DNA from 4 places in the Bacillus sp. JJ664 genome. Region 1 is predicted to be linked to each of the others. Evidence: riboswitches for the same ligand, from Rfam matches in the RefSeq annotation. Region 1 holds a riboswitch; each other region holds the start of a gene.
What was found. Region 1 has a riboswitch for thiamine pyrophosphate ahead of thiC (phosphomethylpyrimidine synthase ThiC). Riboswitches for the same ligand answer to the same signal wherever they lie in the genome.
Positions count from the first base shown of each region.

Region 1 (3,754 bases):
TTCTCCCTTAACTGGGGTAAGACGATTATGTAGTCCGAGCTGCTTAAAAAAAGAAGTGCTCCAAACCCCATTTGCAATGACGATATTTTCAGCTGTAAATTGTCCATTTGTAGAATGAATCATAAATGTATTTTCATTTTTTTTAATGTCTAAAACACTAGTATTCTCGTGTATTGTAGCTCCGAGCACTTGTGCACTTTTGGAAAAAGCAGTACAGACAGAAGTAGGAAGCACGCTTACATCATCCTCTATATATGCTGCGCCAATTATATTTGTTGTTATATTAGGTATTTTTCTTTGAACCTCAGTTGGTTTATACCATTTGACTGTTGGTTGAGTCAGAAGGGAAGCTAATTGCATTTTTTCATCGTCATTAAAAGCTAGTTTAAAAATCCCACCTGTTTTCAGCTCAATGTCGATACGACTAAGTCTTTTAAGCTCCTCTTTCAGTTCAAAATATGCTAGTTGACTGCTTCTTGCAAAAGGTAAAAAAATCTTTGAATCATTGCACTCAGAATGAGCTCCGAGCATGCCTGCTGCAGCGCTAGTTGATTTCGAACCAACCTTTTGTCTTTCGAGTACGGCAACGTTTAGTTTTTCTTTTGCCAAGTAATAAGCGATAGAGCATCCAATGATTCCACCACCAATTACGATTACATCAAAATGTTGTTTCATAGAATACTAGTGCACCTCTCCATATATTTTAGAGCAGCATCACGCGGGTTTTCAGAAGAAAAAATACCGGACATGACTGCAATTCCATCAACCTGACACTCTTTTAATATAGGAAGATGATCAGGAGCTATTCCGCCAATTACGTAAACTGGAATTGTAAGAACTTTTTTTATCTCATTTAACTGATCAATTCCATTTGGACGTAAACCTTTTTTGCAATTTGTCTCAAAGCAATGTCCATAAATGACATAATTGGCCAGATCCTTTTCAGAGGAAATAGCCTCTGCTACTGAATGGACTGAGCGACCGACGTTCATTGTTGGATATTGTTCTTTCACTAACTTGACCGGATGGCCGTGAGTTGGCAAATGAATGTTTTTTAGATTGGTAAGCAACGCGACATCTAATCTGTCATTCATGACAATCTTGTTCATAGGAACTTCGTTATCTATTAAAAGGTTTAATAGCGTAAATAGCGCCGAGCTGCTTTTAGATTTTTCTCGTATATGAACAAAATCAACAACATCATGTATTTGATAAATCTTTGAAGCAAGATCATGAACAGAATACATATTATTCGTCACTGCGATTAATTTCAAATTTGTTCCTCCTTTTTGAGAAATAGGCTGTATGTATTGTAAATTTCCTTTTAAAACAAGAAAAACCACCTTCCTAAAACTGGAAAGTGGTTTGTAAGATACACAAATAAACGCATAAAAAGACATTGCGCCACTTTCCTACGCAGGTACGAACCTGTTCAGGTTATGAGGGTTTAAAAGTAATTACTTTATTCTCAGCCCTTATCAAGGGATCCCCTAGTGATGAATACACTATGAAAATTAAATTTAGCATAGCATAAAAATAAAATAATTCAAGATTAAAAAAATGATAGTTTGTAAATAGTATTTCAAAAGTTAGCAAAATAGACACTTAAAGATCTAATTAAAAATAATTTTTCAATGCAAAAATAGTTAATATTTTCAGGCATGAATATGAATTTTCATCCAACCTTGTAAAATTTTAGGGAAATAAAATGATTTACAAAATTGAATCATAGGTTTATATTAAGTCTGTACAAAAGAATAGTTTGACTAGGGGTGTCCAATAAGTTGGGCTGAGAGAGAAACGCGCTTTAAGTTTCTTAACCCTCAGGACCTGATCTGGTTCATACCAGCGTGGGGAAGTTTGCGTTTATTACAGTGGTGATAATTTGTCATTATTGTATTCAAACTAACCGTTAGCCGGGTCTTATATTTTTAAGATACGGCTTTTTTTCATGCTTATCATGGATTGGATTTTGTTCTTTTTAACCACATTAAAAAGGGGAAATCATAATGAACAATTCTGTAAATGAAATGAATTTTTCAATCATGTCTAGTTTTTCGGGAAGTAAAAAAGTCTATATAGAAGGATCAAGAGCGGACTTGTTAGTTCCAATGCGTGAAATTAAGTTAAGTCCAACAACAGGTTCATTTGGGGAAGAGGAAAATGATCCTGTACGAGTTTATGATACAAGCGGTCCTTATACCGATGAAAGCGAAACAGTTGATATTCGAAAAGGACTTAAGTCTATAAGAGGAAAATGGATTACCGAGCGAGCAGATGTAATCGAGTATGAAGGCCGTGAAGTAAAACCTGAAGATAACGGCTTTAAAAGTGAGGTTGTACAGAAAAATATAGAGGTTTTCCAAGCACTAGATAGAAAACCATTACGAGCAAAAGATGGTGCAAATATTACGCAGTTGCATTATGCAAGACAAGGATTGATCACGCCAGAAATGGAATTTATAGCAATAAGGGAGCATGTTTCTCCTGAATATGTCAGGTCTGAAGTAGCGAGAGGAAGAGCAGTTATTCCTTCAAATATAAATCATCCAGAGAGCGAGCCAATGATAATCGGTCGTAATTTTCATGTGAAAATCAATGCCAATATTGGTAACTCAGCCGTCACCTCATCTATTGAAGAAGAGGTTGAAAAAATGACTTGGGCAACACGCTGGGGAGCAGACACAATGATGGATCTGTCTACCGGAAAAAATATTCACACGACTCGCGAGTGGATTATTAGAAATTCACCAGTACCAGTTGGAACAGTACCTATTTATCAAGCATTAGAAAAGGTGAATGGAATAGCTGAAGACTTATCATGGGAAGTATTTAGAGATACATTAATCGAACAAGCGGAGCAAGGTGTCGACTATTTTACAATTCATGCTGGTGTACTTTTACGCTATATACCATTAACAGCTAAACGCGTAACAGGTATCGTTTCAAGAGGTGGGTCAATTATGGCGCAGTGGTGTCTTGCACATCATAAAGAAAATTTCTTATATACACATTTTGAAGAAATCTGTGAAATTATGAAACGCTATGATGTTACATTCTCACTTGGAGACGGATTAAGACCTGGTTCCATTGCTGATGCAAACGATGAAGCTCAGTTTGCTGAATTGGAAACACTTGGAGAACTGACGAAAATAGCTTGGAAGCATGATGTCCAAGTAATGATTGAAGGACCAGGTCATGTACCAATGCATTTAATTAAAGAAAATATGGATAAACAATTAGAAATTTGTAATGAAGCTCCTTTTTACACACTTGGACCACTTACGACGGATATCGCACCGGGCTATGATCATATTACTTCTGCAATTGGTGCTGCGATGATTGGTTGGTTTGGTACAGCAATGCTTTGCTATGTAACACCAAAGGAACATCTTGGATTGCCGAATAAAGAAGACGTTAGAGTAGGTGTTATTACATACAAAATTGCAGCACATGCTGCTGATCTTGCAAAAGGTCATCCGGGAGCACAAAAACGAGATGATGCGCTTTCTAAAGCAAGATTTGAATTTAGATGGAGAGATCAATTTAACCTATCACTAGACCCAGAAAGAGCGATGGAATATCATGATGAAACATTACCCGCTGAGGGTGCAAAAACAGCTCATTTCTGTTCGATGTGTGGACCAAAATTTTGTAGTATGAGAATCTCTCAAGATATTAGGGATTTAGTGAATGAAAAAGATTTTGAGTTAGTTATCGATGAGGGTCTCAAAGAAAAGGCTGATGAATTTAG
Region 1 covers NZ_JBALMS010000070.1:25,041-28,794, reverse strand. The annotation lists gene thiO (glycine oxidase ThiO) at 1-675, opposite strand, end outside; gene V7056_RS12680 (thiamine phosphate synthase) at 672-1,274, opposite strand; TPP riboswitch at 1,393-1,502, opposite strand; TPP riboswitch at 1,759-1,874, shown strand; gene thiC (phosphomethylpyrimidine synthase ThiC) at 2,007-3,754, shown strand, end outside.

Region 2 (3,754 bases), on a different contig from region 1:
TATCAGATAATGATAATAAGTTTCTTCCCTTGTAATTGATGGAACCTTCCATCTTTGTACGTTTATTTTGATGAAGGCCTAAAATAGAAAGAGCTAAAGCACTTTTACCGCAGCCAGATTCACCAACAATTGCTAAAATTTCATTTTCGTGAACAGTTAACGAAACATCATCTACAGCTGGGTAATACTGATTACTTATACGAAATGATGTTGTTAAATGCTCAATTTCCAAAAGAGGTTTTGACATTATTAGTCTCCTTTCGCGTAATTGTAAGGAAATTGTTAGTTTATTTAGAATTTTCATAAGTATAATATATATTATGCAAATGTTTCAATATTAAAACAATTGACACAACTTATAGGTATTTAGACTTAGTTTTATTATTTTCTGTATTTCGACTTTGGTATAAAATGGGTCGGAAAGATGAGGGTAACAATTAAAATCATTGAAAATATGCGATACATACTGGAAAAAGAGGAAGTAATGGAGCTTCAATTAATTAGAAAATATTTGTTGCAATTAGAAATAAAGTGATAAAGAGGTGATAGAGAATTAAGAAGAATCGTGTCGATTAATGATGTAATTTTGTAGAAAATATAATAGGATATATGGGTTAGATAGGTTGAAATCCCTAGTTACTTTAGCCTAGTTTTTGTAGGTAATTGGGACTAAACTGAGTTGAACTGCTCATGGAACTCATGGATTAGAACAATATGCTTTACATTCTATTAATAAATCGTAACAAATGGCGTTTTTGTTTTTTGGGGTTCGAGTATATGACTTCAGAAATTTACAACGGAAGGTGCGAGACTCCTGAGGGAGATGTGGGAAGGCTAAAGTCCCCGGAGGGCAAGTAAGGTAGGTATGCTAAAACCACGACGTCCTGTCGTAACGCATATATGATCCACATCATGTGGACCCGAAGCTCAAGCTCATACCCCACGGAAAGGGAGCATCCTGGAGTTGTAATCAACTAACGCATTCATAAACAGTGGATATGAAAGAGGTTAGATAATTAAAACAAATGTTTGTTTTAACGAAAAGAAGCATCTTTTTTACATACAAAAACAATTAATAATAGAAAAAACAGTGTAAACAACAAAGAATGATGAATCATTCAATGCAGTTATACACTGTTTTTTATTAACCTAAAAATGCTTTTAACATCCAAATATGTTTTGAAAGTTGTTCGCGAATTGCTAATAACATATCATTTGTGACAGAATCGTTTTCAAATTCTGTGATTTCCATGCCATCCTTTAAATCTTCTATTAAGTATTGGTAGTCATGAATTAGGTCTTGAACCATACCTTCTGCCTTTACTAATTTGTTGGCTTCGTTAATCCCAGAAGTATCTAGATACTCTCTCATAGTAGCAAGTGGTTTTCCACCAATTGTTAATACACGCTCTGCTAGCTCATCAATATGTATACTAGCTTCGTTGTAAAGTTCCTCGAATTTAGCATGTAAGGTAAAGAAGTCTCCTCCTTTAACATACCAGTGATAGTTATGTAATTTTACATATAACACATTCCAGTCAGCTAATTGTTTGTTTAATACATCTACAGTCGTTTTTGTGATGGACGTATCCATTTAAATTTCCTCCTCTAATAATTCAAGAGTTCATGGTGTCTACGATAATCATGTACAACCATCATATATGATATTGAGTAGAAATAGTCATGGTAATATTTGATAACTAAGTGAACAATTAGTAAAATTAACGATTTATAGAAAATAATGCCCCCCAAAAAAATAAAACCATCCATTATATGAATGATTTTACAATTTTTTCAATTAGAATGATCCCCTTTTTCAACATCGGGAGGTTTTGCATCAATAATATGCTCATCGTCCACTTGTAATGAATTTTTTAATAGCATGAAAAATGCTCCAATACCACCTAAAAGTATAATCGTAAAAATGAAGAAAATGAGGATGTCATAAATCAAAACATAAACCTCCTTTGATATTTTTTACTGTATTTATTTATATGAGTGAGGATTGGAGCAAATAACTATAATTCACAAAGTGTTCAATAATTTTATGAATATTTTCCTCAGACTACTAATAAACGCTCGCTTTCTTCTTTGCTCCGTCTGCATGCGGTGATCATTACCGCAAAAAGGTAATTCTGCTCCTCATCCGGCTTTGCGCCTCGAAAAGCAAGTGTTTTCAGTCAATCTGAATCTCTTTGTCAACAAACTTTATATCGCTTTGAAAACAGCTCAGGATAGAAAAAACCCTACTCAAGAAAGAGTAGGGTAATGAGAATATGAATGATGAATATTAAGCAGCTTGATTCTTTTTAACGTTAGCAAGAACTGGAGCTGTTGAAAGTAAAAATACTAAAATGATTGCACAAATGATAAACGATGGAACCATATACCAAGCATTATAAACTAAAGAATATAATGACACTGGTGTTCCTTTTGGAGCATATGAACCAAAAAACACGATTCCTGAAATATAATGACAGATAAAACGGACTAGTGAACCAATAAAAGTACCTACTATTATAAAGGTAGTCGCAGCTGCTTTATTGCCACTTGTTAAATTAGTTTTAACTTGTTTATAAACAATGCCAGCTAAACCTAGCCCTGTGAAAGCGATAATGTAGTCTAATAATATTTGGATTGGATGAACAAAATAAAAGTTGGTTACTAATTGTAGTGCAGCAAGTAATAAGCCAGTTATTAAACCTTGTTTGATTCCCCAACGAAATGCGATTAAAAAAACAGGAAGCATTGATAATGACACAGATCCACCTTGTGGAGCTTTAAATAATGGAAGTAAATCAAAAACCATTGCTAAGGCGGCACACATAGCAATTTCAACCATCATTTGTATTTTTGAATTTCTCATAAAAGATTCCCCCTTATCTCTCTTTGACAACACTCATTGTAAATGAAGCACTTTGGAATAGAGTTTGGATAACTCTTTCAATAGAAGTGTAAATTAGGGAGAGGAATGGTAAAAATAAAAAAAGTAACACTGGTAGCATGATGATCCCAGGGTTACTTTTTCATCGTGCCACATCCCTACGTTAGTATTAACTAACAGGTTCGAAGGGTAAGAATAGTTATACTATTCACTCTCAGCCTCATGGCTCCCCTTGTGGTTCATCGTACATTTAGTTGTCATTACTAAATATAGTCAATATGTTTTAAAAATACAATCATTTTATACGATTAAAATTAAAAAATTTAATCATAAAAAGATAGTAAACCCTATTGAAATGGTTAAATCGATAATCTATATGTGTTCTTACTTGAAAATGTTCATTATGAGTATAATCTTGTTGATTTTAAGTTAAATTATTCACTTTAGCTTTCCTTTTCTTTTTAAATTAGAAAGTGTAGAATGGAATCGAAACTAACAGCTAAATTTTGGCAAAAAGTGTAAAAAATTTGAAGGAGACATCGAAATGATTCATGTATTATTTGTCTGTTTAGGTAACATTTGTCGCTCGCCAATGGCAGAGGCTGTTTTTCGTCAGATAGTGACAGAAAAAGGGTTAGAAAAACAATTTGTGATTGATTCTGCAGGCACTGGAGATTGGCATATTGGTCACTCACCACACAAGGGAACAAAGGAATTACTAGGTCAAAAAGGCATAAATTGCGAAGGTATGAAAGCTCGAAAAGTGACAGATAATGACTTTAAATATTTTAGTTATATTGTTGCTATGGATGCACAGAATAAAGAGGATTTAATGAATTTAGCAAGAAATAATTCTATAGGAGAAATATC
Region 2 covers NZ_JBALMS010000008.1:17,933-21,686, forward strand. The annotation lists gene V7056_RS01440 (ABC transporter ATP-binding protein) at 1-247, opposite strand, end outside; gene V7056_RS01445 (Dps family protein) at 1,145-1,594, opposite strand; gene V7056_RS01450 (hypothetical protein) at 1,795-1,953, opposite strand; gene thiT (energy-coupled thiamine transporter ThiT) at 2,291-2,866, opposite strand; TPP riboswitch at 3,023-3,127, opposite strand; gene V7056_RS01460 (low molecular weight protein-tyrosine-phosphatase) at 3,429-3,754, shown strand, end outside.
Region 2: it holds a riboswitch for thiamine pyrophosphate, as region 1 does, so the genes downstream of both, thiT (energy-coupled thiamine transporter ThiT) here and thiC (phosphomethylpyrimidine synthase ThiC) in region 1, are expected to answer to the same signal.

Region 3 (3,754 bases), on a different contig from region 1:
TGACGAGGTCTTGGAAATGGTACGATCATTTCTTCTTTAATCTTTGCAGGTTTATCTGAGAAAATATAAATCCGATCAGACATTAACAAAGCTTCATCAATATTATGTGTAACTAGCAAAATTGACCGTCTTTGTTCTTCCCAGATTGAAAGAAGCCATTGCTGCATATCAAGTCTTGTAAATTCATCTAATGCCGAAAATGGTTCATCCATACACATGAATGATTGCGGAGCAAGTAATGATCTAAGAAAAGACACTCGTTGTTTCATGCCACCTGATAATTCATGCGGATAAGCATTTTTGTAGTCAGCAAGTCCAGTTCGTTTCAACCAATCTCGCGCTAATGCTTCATCAGGTTTACCTTTCAGTTCACTTGATAATAAAATATTTTTTAAGACATTACGCCATGGTAGAAGTGAATGTTCTTGCGGCATAAAACTGATATGACCTAATTCTCCATTTATGACTGATTGATTTAATATGATTTGTCCCGAATCAGGATTGATCAATCCACCAATTAAATTGAATAAAGTACTTTTCCCACTTCCTGATGGACCTAAAATTGAGACAAATTCACCTTCATTTACTTGCATCGAAATACCTGCTAAAACTTGTTGATTTTTTCCAAATGATTTTTTTAGATTTCTTATTTCTAACGTCATTTTTATTTTACTCCCTTAGACTTCCATTTCACCGTCATTTTTTCTAGCAATACAATCACGCCGAAAAAGAACATACTTAAAAACATAATGATAAAAATCGAGACAAATACTCGATCTGTACGAAATGAAGAAGAAGCAAGTGTCATAAATACTCCAATACCTGTTTTTGCACCAAGCCACTCAGAAATCACAGCACCCATCACACTATATGTCGCGGATATTTTTAATCCCGAAAAAATAGACGGTAGTGAGTATGGACATTCTATTTTCCAAAACAATTGTGATTTTGTTGCCCCTGCCATTTTCATATAATTAATCAATTCGGTAGGTGTTTGCCTAAATCCATCGAGAGCAGAAACAGTAACTGGAAAGAAACAAACTAGTGAAATAATCATTAGCTTTGGTAGGATTCCAAATCCAAACCATATTATTAAGAGTGGTGCTAAAACAATAATTGGTACGTTCTGTGACAAAATCAATAATGGATAAAATGCTTCTTTAAATCCTGGAATTAAATGTAGTACGATTGCAATCATAAGTCCTAAAAAAGTACCTACCAAAAAACCTGAGATCGTTAATTGTACGGTAGAAAGTACATGTGGAACTAACGAATCATAAGATTGGATTCCTTCTTTTAGTATTGCGATTGGCCCTGGTAAGAGCCAATCTTCTATTTTGAAAAATTTTATACTTAGCTGCCAAATAACTAAAAAAAGGAGGATGACAAGAATTGGTTGCCATCCTTTTATTTTTTTGCGGTTCATTAACGGTACTTCTCCGTTAAATCATCCATTGCAATCCCTTGTGGCTGATATAGAATTTTCATTTGAGTAATGACATTATGACAGCCAATTTCAATCATTTTTTCATTCATTTTTTGGACAATATTTAATAATTGATTTAAATCGCCTTCCATTGTTGTTTCTAATGGTTGAACTTGGTATTTTACACCAGACTCATCGATTACTTTTATCGCTGCATCAACCGCTGGAATAACTTCCTCAATTTTGTTTGTTTTAGGAATAATTTGTACACTCATTAAAGTATTAGACATTTAAAACTCTCCTCTGTCAAAAAATATTATTCTGGTAAAAATTCATTCGTAAAAGCTTTTTCCGGTTCAAATTTACCTTCTAACAATTTATTTTCAGTTAACCACTCTGCATAGTTTTTCCAAATTGTTAACTTCTGTTCACCCCAACGACTTGCATCGTCTTGATATTTACTTGAAAGCCACTCCTGACTTTTTTGAACTAGATCTTTATCTAAATCTGGATTATCTTTTAACAGAATATCAGCTGCTTCCTTTGGATGATCGATTGAATAAGTATATCCTTTAGACGCCGCCTTCATAAATGCTTTGACTGTTTCTGGTTGATTCTTAATCATTTTTTCATTCGTTGCTAATACTGGTGTATAATAATCTAACTTATCACTGTAATCAGTTAAATAAACCATATTCAACTTCTCACCACGAAGCTCAGCTTCTATGCCTGTCCATCCTTGATAAATCCAAGCAAAATCAATATCTCGCTTTACTGCCGTGAAGAAATCTGCTTCGCCCATATTAACGATATTTAATTTATTAACATCTGCATTTTCTTTTTTCATCAATGAATCTAAAATAGCTTTTTCTACTGGTGAACCCCATCCACCGTAAGTTTTACCAACAAAATCTTTAGGTGATTTAATATTTTTACTAACTGGTGAAGCAAAACCAGAAGTATTATGTTGAATAACAGCTGCAATCGACACGATTGGTACATTTTGTACTCTTGCTTGTGTAATTGACTCTTGGTAAGAAACGCCAAAATCAGCTTTACCAGAAGCAATCAATTGATCTGCTCCTGTTTGCCCCGGGCTAATAATCTCTACATCCAAACCTTGCTCTTTAAAATATCCATTTTCTTTTGCTACAAATAAACCTGTATGATTTGTATTTGGCGTCCAGTCTAATACTACCGTCACCTTTTGTAGTTCTTTTTTGTTCTTCGGTGTAGACGAATTTTGCTCACTACATCCTGCTAATGTTAAGCAAAGTGCAAAAAAACAAATCAGTAATCTTTTCATTCTATAACTCTCCTTTTTGTTTTGTTTATATAAATGAAATGTGTTAGCACCATAGTCAGGCACTAGAACTAGACAAAAAGAAAACGCCCGAATTAATATCCGGACGTGAATGCACTGTAAAAAACTATATCAAAAAGAGATACTGTTCCCTACGCTGGCATCACCCAGATCAGGTTCTAAGAGTCAGTATCTAAAGGATACAATCTCAGCCAGCAACACTGGCCCCTCCACATTTTTCTCGCATATAAACTTTTCATGATAAATATAACAGATTAATCCCTTAAATACGACTTATTTTCATCATAAATTTAATATTTTAATAATCTGTATATATAGAAAACTTCAATTCTTAAAAAGATTGATTAGAAATTGAATCATGAACTCTATGAATATAATAAAATCAATCAGGTTTGAAAATTTTGAAAGCCTATAGATAAAACGAAAGCGAGTGGACTAGATGAATAAGCCAATTGGTGTGATTGACTCAGGCGTTGGAGGGTTAACTGTAGCAAAACAAATAATCAGACAGCTACCAAACGAAGAAATTTATTATGTAGGTGACACAAATAGATGCCCATATGGCTCACGTTCATATGATGAAATTAGACAATATACTTGGGAAATGACAAACTTTCTCCTAAGCAAACATATAAAAATGTTAATCATTGCATGTAATACTGCAACTTCAATCGTTTTACAGGAAATGCGCGAACAATTAACGATCCCTGTAATTGGAGTCGTACACCCGGGAGCAAGAGCGGCAATAAAGCTCACGAAAAATAACCGCACCGGAGTGATTGGTACAAATGCTACTATTCATAGCCATGCATACAAACACGCACTAAAGAGAATTAATCGTTCAGTCGAAATAATAGAATTAGCCTGTCCTGAATTTGCTGGAATAGTTGAAAGTGGCAAATTTATTCAACCAGACATTATTGAACATATTCATGAGACTTTGACACCATTAAAAGAATCTAGAATTGACACGTTAATATTAGGTTGTACTCACTATCCTCTAT
Region 3 covers NZ_JBALMS010000047.1:8,419-12,172, forward strand. The annotation lists gene V7056_RS08335 (ABC transporter ATP-binding protein) at 1-662, opposite strand, end outside; gene V7056_RS08340 (ABC transporter permease) at 665-1,426, opposite strand; gene V7056_RS08345 (thiamine-binding protein) at 1,426-1,716, opposite strand; gene V7056_RS08350 (ABC transporter substrate-binding protein) at 1,743-2,732, opposite strand; TPP riboswitch at 2,862-2,971, opposite strand; gene racE (glutamate racemase) at 3,190-3,754, shown strand, end outside.
Region 3: it holds a riboswitch for thiamine pyrophosphate, as region 1 does, so the genes downstream of both, V7056_RS08350 (ABC transporter substrate-binding protein) here and thiC (phosphomethylpyrimidine synthase ThiC) in region 1, are expected to answer to the same signal.

Region 4 (3,754 bases), on a different contig from region 1:
CCTAATACAGCACGATCTGTCACTAGGTAGAGCTTATAATCAACTTTATTTCTCAATACACTCATTCAACTTTACCTCCACTTAGCAATGTTTCTGCTGACATTTTAGAGATTTCATCAAATAAATTTACTTTAAATGTTCCAATTCCTTGGTCCTTTGTTAAACGTTTCTTTGCCAACTCACCACTTAACCCCATGATCGTAATGCCGGCAATTGCAGCAAGGAAATAATCTTTTGTTACACCAGCGAATGTTCCAATTAGAGATGTACTCATGCAGCCTGTTCCTGTTACATCCGCAAGCATTTTATCACCATTTGAGATTGTACAAACATTATCTATAGATGCAACAATGTCAACAGCACCAGTAATCGCTACTACTGATCCTAATTTCACCGCTAAAGCTTTTGCAATTTCAATACCATTTTCTTCAGTCGCAATTGAATCAACACCTTTAATCTGCACGTTTAATCCTGCAATCATTTTTATTTCAGACATATTGCCACGTATGACCGAGAAACGAACTTCTTTTAATAAAATTGCCGTTGTCTCTGTTCGAAGTGTAGTTGCACCTACACCAACTGGATCCAAAATAACTGGGACTCCTAGTTGGTTTGCCTTTTTTCCTGCTGTGATCATTGATTGAATTGTTCTTTCGTTCAACGTACCAATATTGATGACAAGCGCTGATGCAAAGGATAACATTTCTTCTATTTCTGCTAAATCATCTGCCATGACGGGTGAACCACCAATCGCAAGAACCATATTTGCACAATCATTAACCGTTACATAGTTTGTAATATGATGTACTAATGGTTTTTTATCCTTTACATCTCCAATTAACTGACTGATTTCTTTAAGAACTGACATCTTTATTTCCCCCTACTTGCTGATTAGCAAATTTATTTATGACAAATTGAACGACAATATAAATCACACCAATGACAACCATACTTGGAACAGTTGCTCCTAGAAAACTATCAAATTGTACAAACTGTCGATAGATACATATCCCAATTACCCATATAAGCATTGCAACCCAGTCTACCTTTAAGGTTTTTCTAATTTTCGTACGCTTTAAAATAAAATAGTCCGTTAACAAAATTGCATACAAAGGTGCAAAGAATGAGCCAATTAAATATAAAAACCCTTCATACTTTTCAATCGGAAATACAATTGCCAATATTGTTCCTATGATCGTCAGTACAATTGCGACATGCTTACCATTTAATTTAGGAAATACAGTTGTTAATGAAATGCCACCTGAATATGCATCCATAAAAGTGGTCGTAACGGTTGCTAACACAACGGTTCCAACTGCAAATAATCCAAGATTTGCACTCATTAGGACTGCCACTGGATCAAATTCATTAAATGCTAAAGCAGCTCCGAGTCCGATTGCATACATCCATGAACTACCAACCATATAACCAACAAAACTTCCAATTGCACCTTCACGAGTTGACTTAGCAAAGCGAGTATAGTCACTTATTAACGGCAGCCATGATAATGGCATGATAACGGATAATTCAACTGCGGCACCAAATGACATTTCAGAAGTGCCTGGTTCAAAAAGGAATTCACTATGCTTAAAAATGACAAAGCACAATACAACCGTTAGTAAAAATAATAGTGTTACTGCTACACTATTTAACTTCTTCCAAGCATTTTGACCAAAATATAACCATGTACAAATTAACAGTCCAACAACAAGACACCATACCCAAGGCTGGTTAAAATGAAAGTCAGATGTAGTTACTACATTAATTGACCTGGCTCCTGTCACAATCATAATTGCTGTCCAGCCTAGTAGCTGTAATACATTTAATATAGAAAATAAATAACTACCATAAGGTCCAAATGATATTTTAGTAGACTCCATTGCTGTTAAACGCTCTCTTGAACCGATGACGCCACCTAATACAAGAAGTAGCGTACCAAGTAAATGACCGAATAAAATAGCAGTCAATCCTTTTGTAAAACCTAAAGGTGCAATGAGTGCACCTGTCATAATTTCAGCGATTGAAACTGCAGCACCAAACCAAAGTGTTGCGAAGTTCCATCTTGTTAACTTCCCAGTTAGTTTAGACATGCTGTATACCCGCCTTTTGATACATCGAATAAAAATGATGTACTGGACCTACACCTTTTCCGATAGAGAATGAATGTTGAATAGCTAGTGTTATGTATTCTTTTGCTCTGCTAATTGCTTCATTTAATTGACATTCATTTGCCAAATTAGAAGCTATACTTGATGATAAAGTACAACCAGTTCCATGCGTATTAATGGTAGCTATTCTAGTACCCTTATAATAAGTAAATTCGTACCCGTCATAGCTAACATCTGTTGCATCGTCTTCTAAGTGACCACCTTTTACAAGAACAGCTTTTGCACCTAATGAGTGAATTAAAATAGCAGCCTTTTCCATCTCTTTAATCGTTGAAATGTTTCTACCTGTTATAACCTCTGCCTCTGGAAGATTAGGCGTAATGACAGTTGCTAATGGAATCAGTTCTTGAATTAAAGCTTCTTTCGCATCTGGACTTAATAAATCATAACCACTTTTAGAAACCATAACTGGATCAACAACAATGTGCTTTGGCTTATACTGTCTTAGTTTTTCAGCGATGACTTTAATCGTATCAATTTGTGATACCATCCCAATCTTTACTGCATCAACTTCAATATCAGTAAAAATTGCGTCTAGCTGACTTGCTATCATTTCTGGTGTAATGTCTTGAACAGCAAATACACCTTGTGTATTTTGAGCTGTCACTGAGGTAATCACACTCATACCAAACACACCATGAGCTGAAAATGTTTTTAAATCCGCTTGAATTCCAGCCCCACCACTTGAGTCGGACCCCGCAATTGTCAGTACTTTTTTCAATTTCTTTCCTCCTATTTAATGAATAGACTTTTTTTGATCTAACAGATAGAAGTTGTGGATTGATTTAAAAACAAAAAAGCACAAATCCCCATAGGGACTTGTGCTCGAACAAATCAATGTTATAAATACATATAAATATGCATTTACTCGCTCACTTTCCTACGCTGGCATTATCCAGATCAGGTTAAAGGGTCAAAGACAATCGTGTCTTAATCTCAGCCGACCATTTACGGCACCCCTAGTACTATTCAAAATATCATATTGTATTTCTATTTCATATTAATTAATACTATTACTAAATTCAAGTAGTTAGACTTATTCATTACATTCTATTGAAAAAACTTTTGTAAGGATCGCTACAAGCTTACAACTCATTGAGTAGACTATAGATAAATAGTCTACAATATGTAATGTTTAAGTTTTATTTTAAGTCCTTAACTTCATTAAGAACATCGTTTAAATCATCTGCAGCTTGGTTAAGAGTATCTGCGTCAAGTGGAGAAACTTTTACACCAGCTTCAATAATGTGTAGAGGCGTTTCAACCTTTTCATAAAGATCTGCATCTTTATCTTTTACTGAGTCTTCAAATTTCTCCCAAGACTCTTCAAGTGCCTCTCCGCTTTCTTTTGCTTTTGTTTCATCGTTATCAGCAACTTGCGATTTTAAATCTGTAAGTGTTTGAATCATATCATCTGATCCACTTTTAATTGTTTTGTCTTCTTTTGTGCCACATGCAGATAAAGTTAATGATAGTGCTAGAGCCATTGATAAAACTACTTTTTTGTTAGATAACATGTTTAATATCCCCCGATTTTTGTTTTTTTTCATTTTTTTTATTAGATAATCTATTAAAAATTGCTGCGA
Region 4 covers NZ_JBALMS010000001.1:22,967-26,720, reverse strand. The annotation lists gene thiE (thiamine phosphate synthase) at 1-65, opposite strand, end outside; gene thiM (hydroxyethylthiazole kinase) at 62-868, opposite strand; gene cytX (putative hydroxymethylpyrimidine transporter CytX) at 855-2,090, opposite strand; gene thiD (bifunctional hydroxymethylpyrimidine kinase/phosphomethylpyrimidine kinase) at 2,083-2,889, opposite strand; TPP riboswitch at 3,029-3,139, opposite strand; gene V7056_RS00140 (hypothetical protein) at 3,311-3,685, opposite strand; gene V7056_RS00135 (FTR1 family iron permease) at 3,675-3,754, opposite strand, start outside.
Region 4: it holds a riboswitch for thiamine pyrophosphate, as region 1 does, so the genes downstream of both, thiD (bifunctional hydroxymethylpyrimidine kinase/phosphomethylpyrimidine kinase) here and thiC (phosphomethylpyrimidine synthase ThiC) in region 1, are expected to answer to the same signal.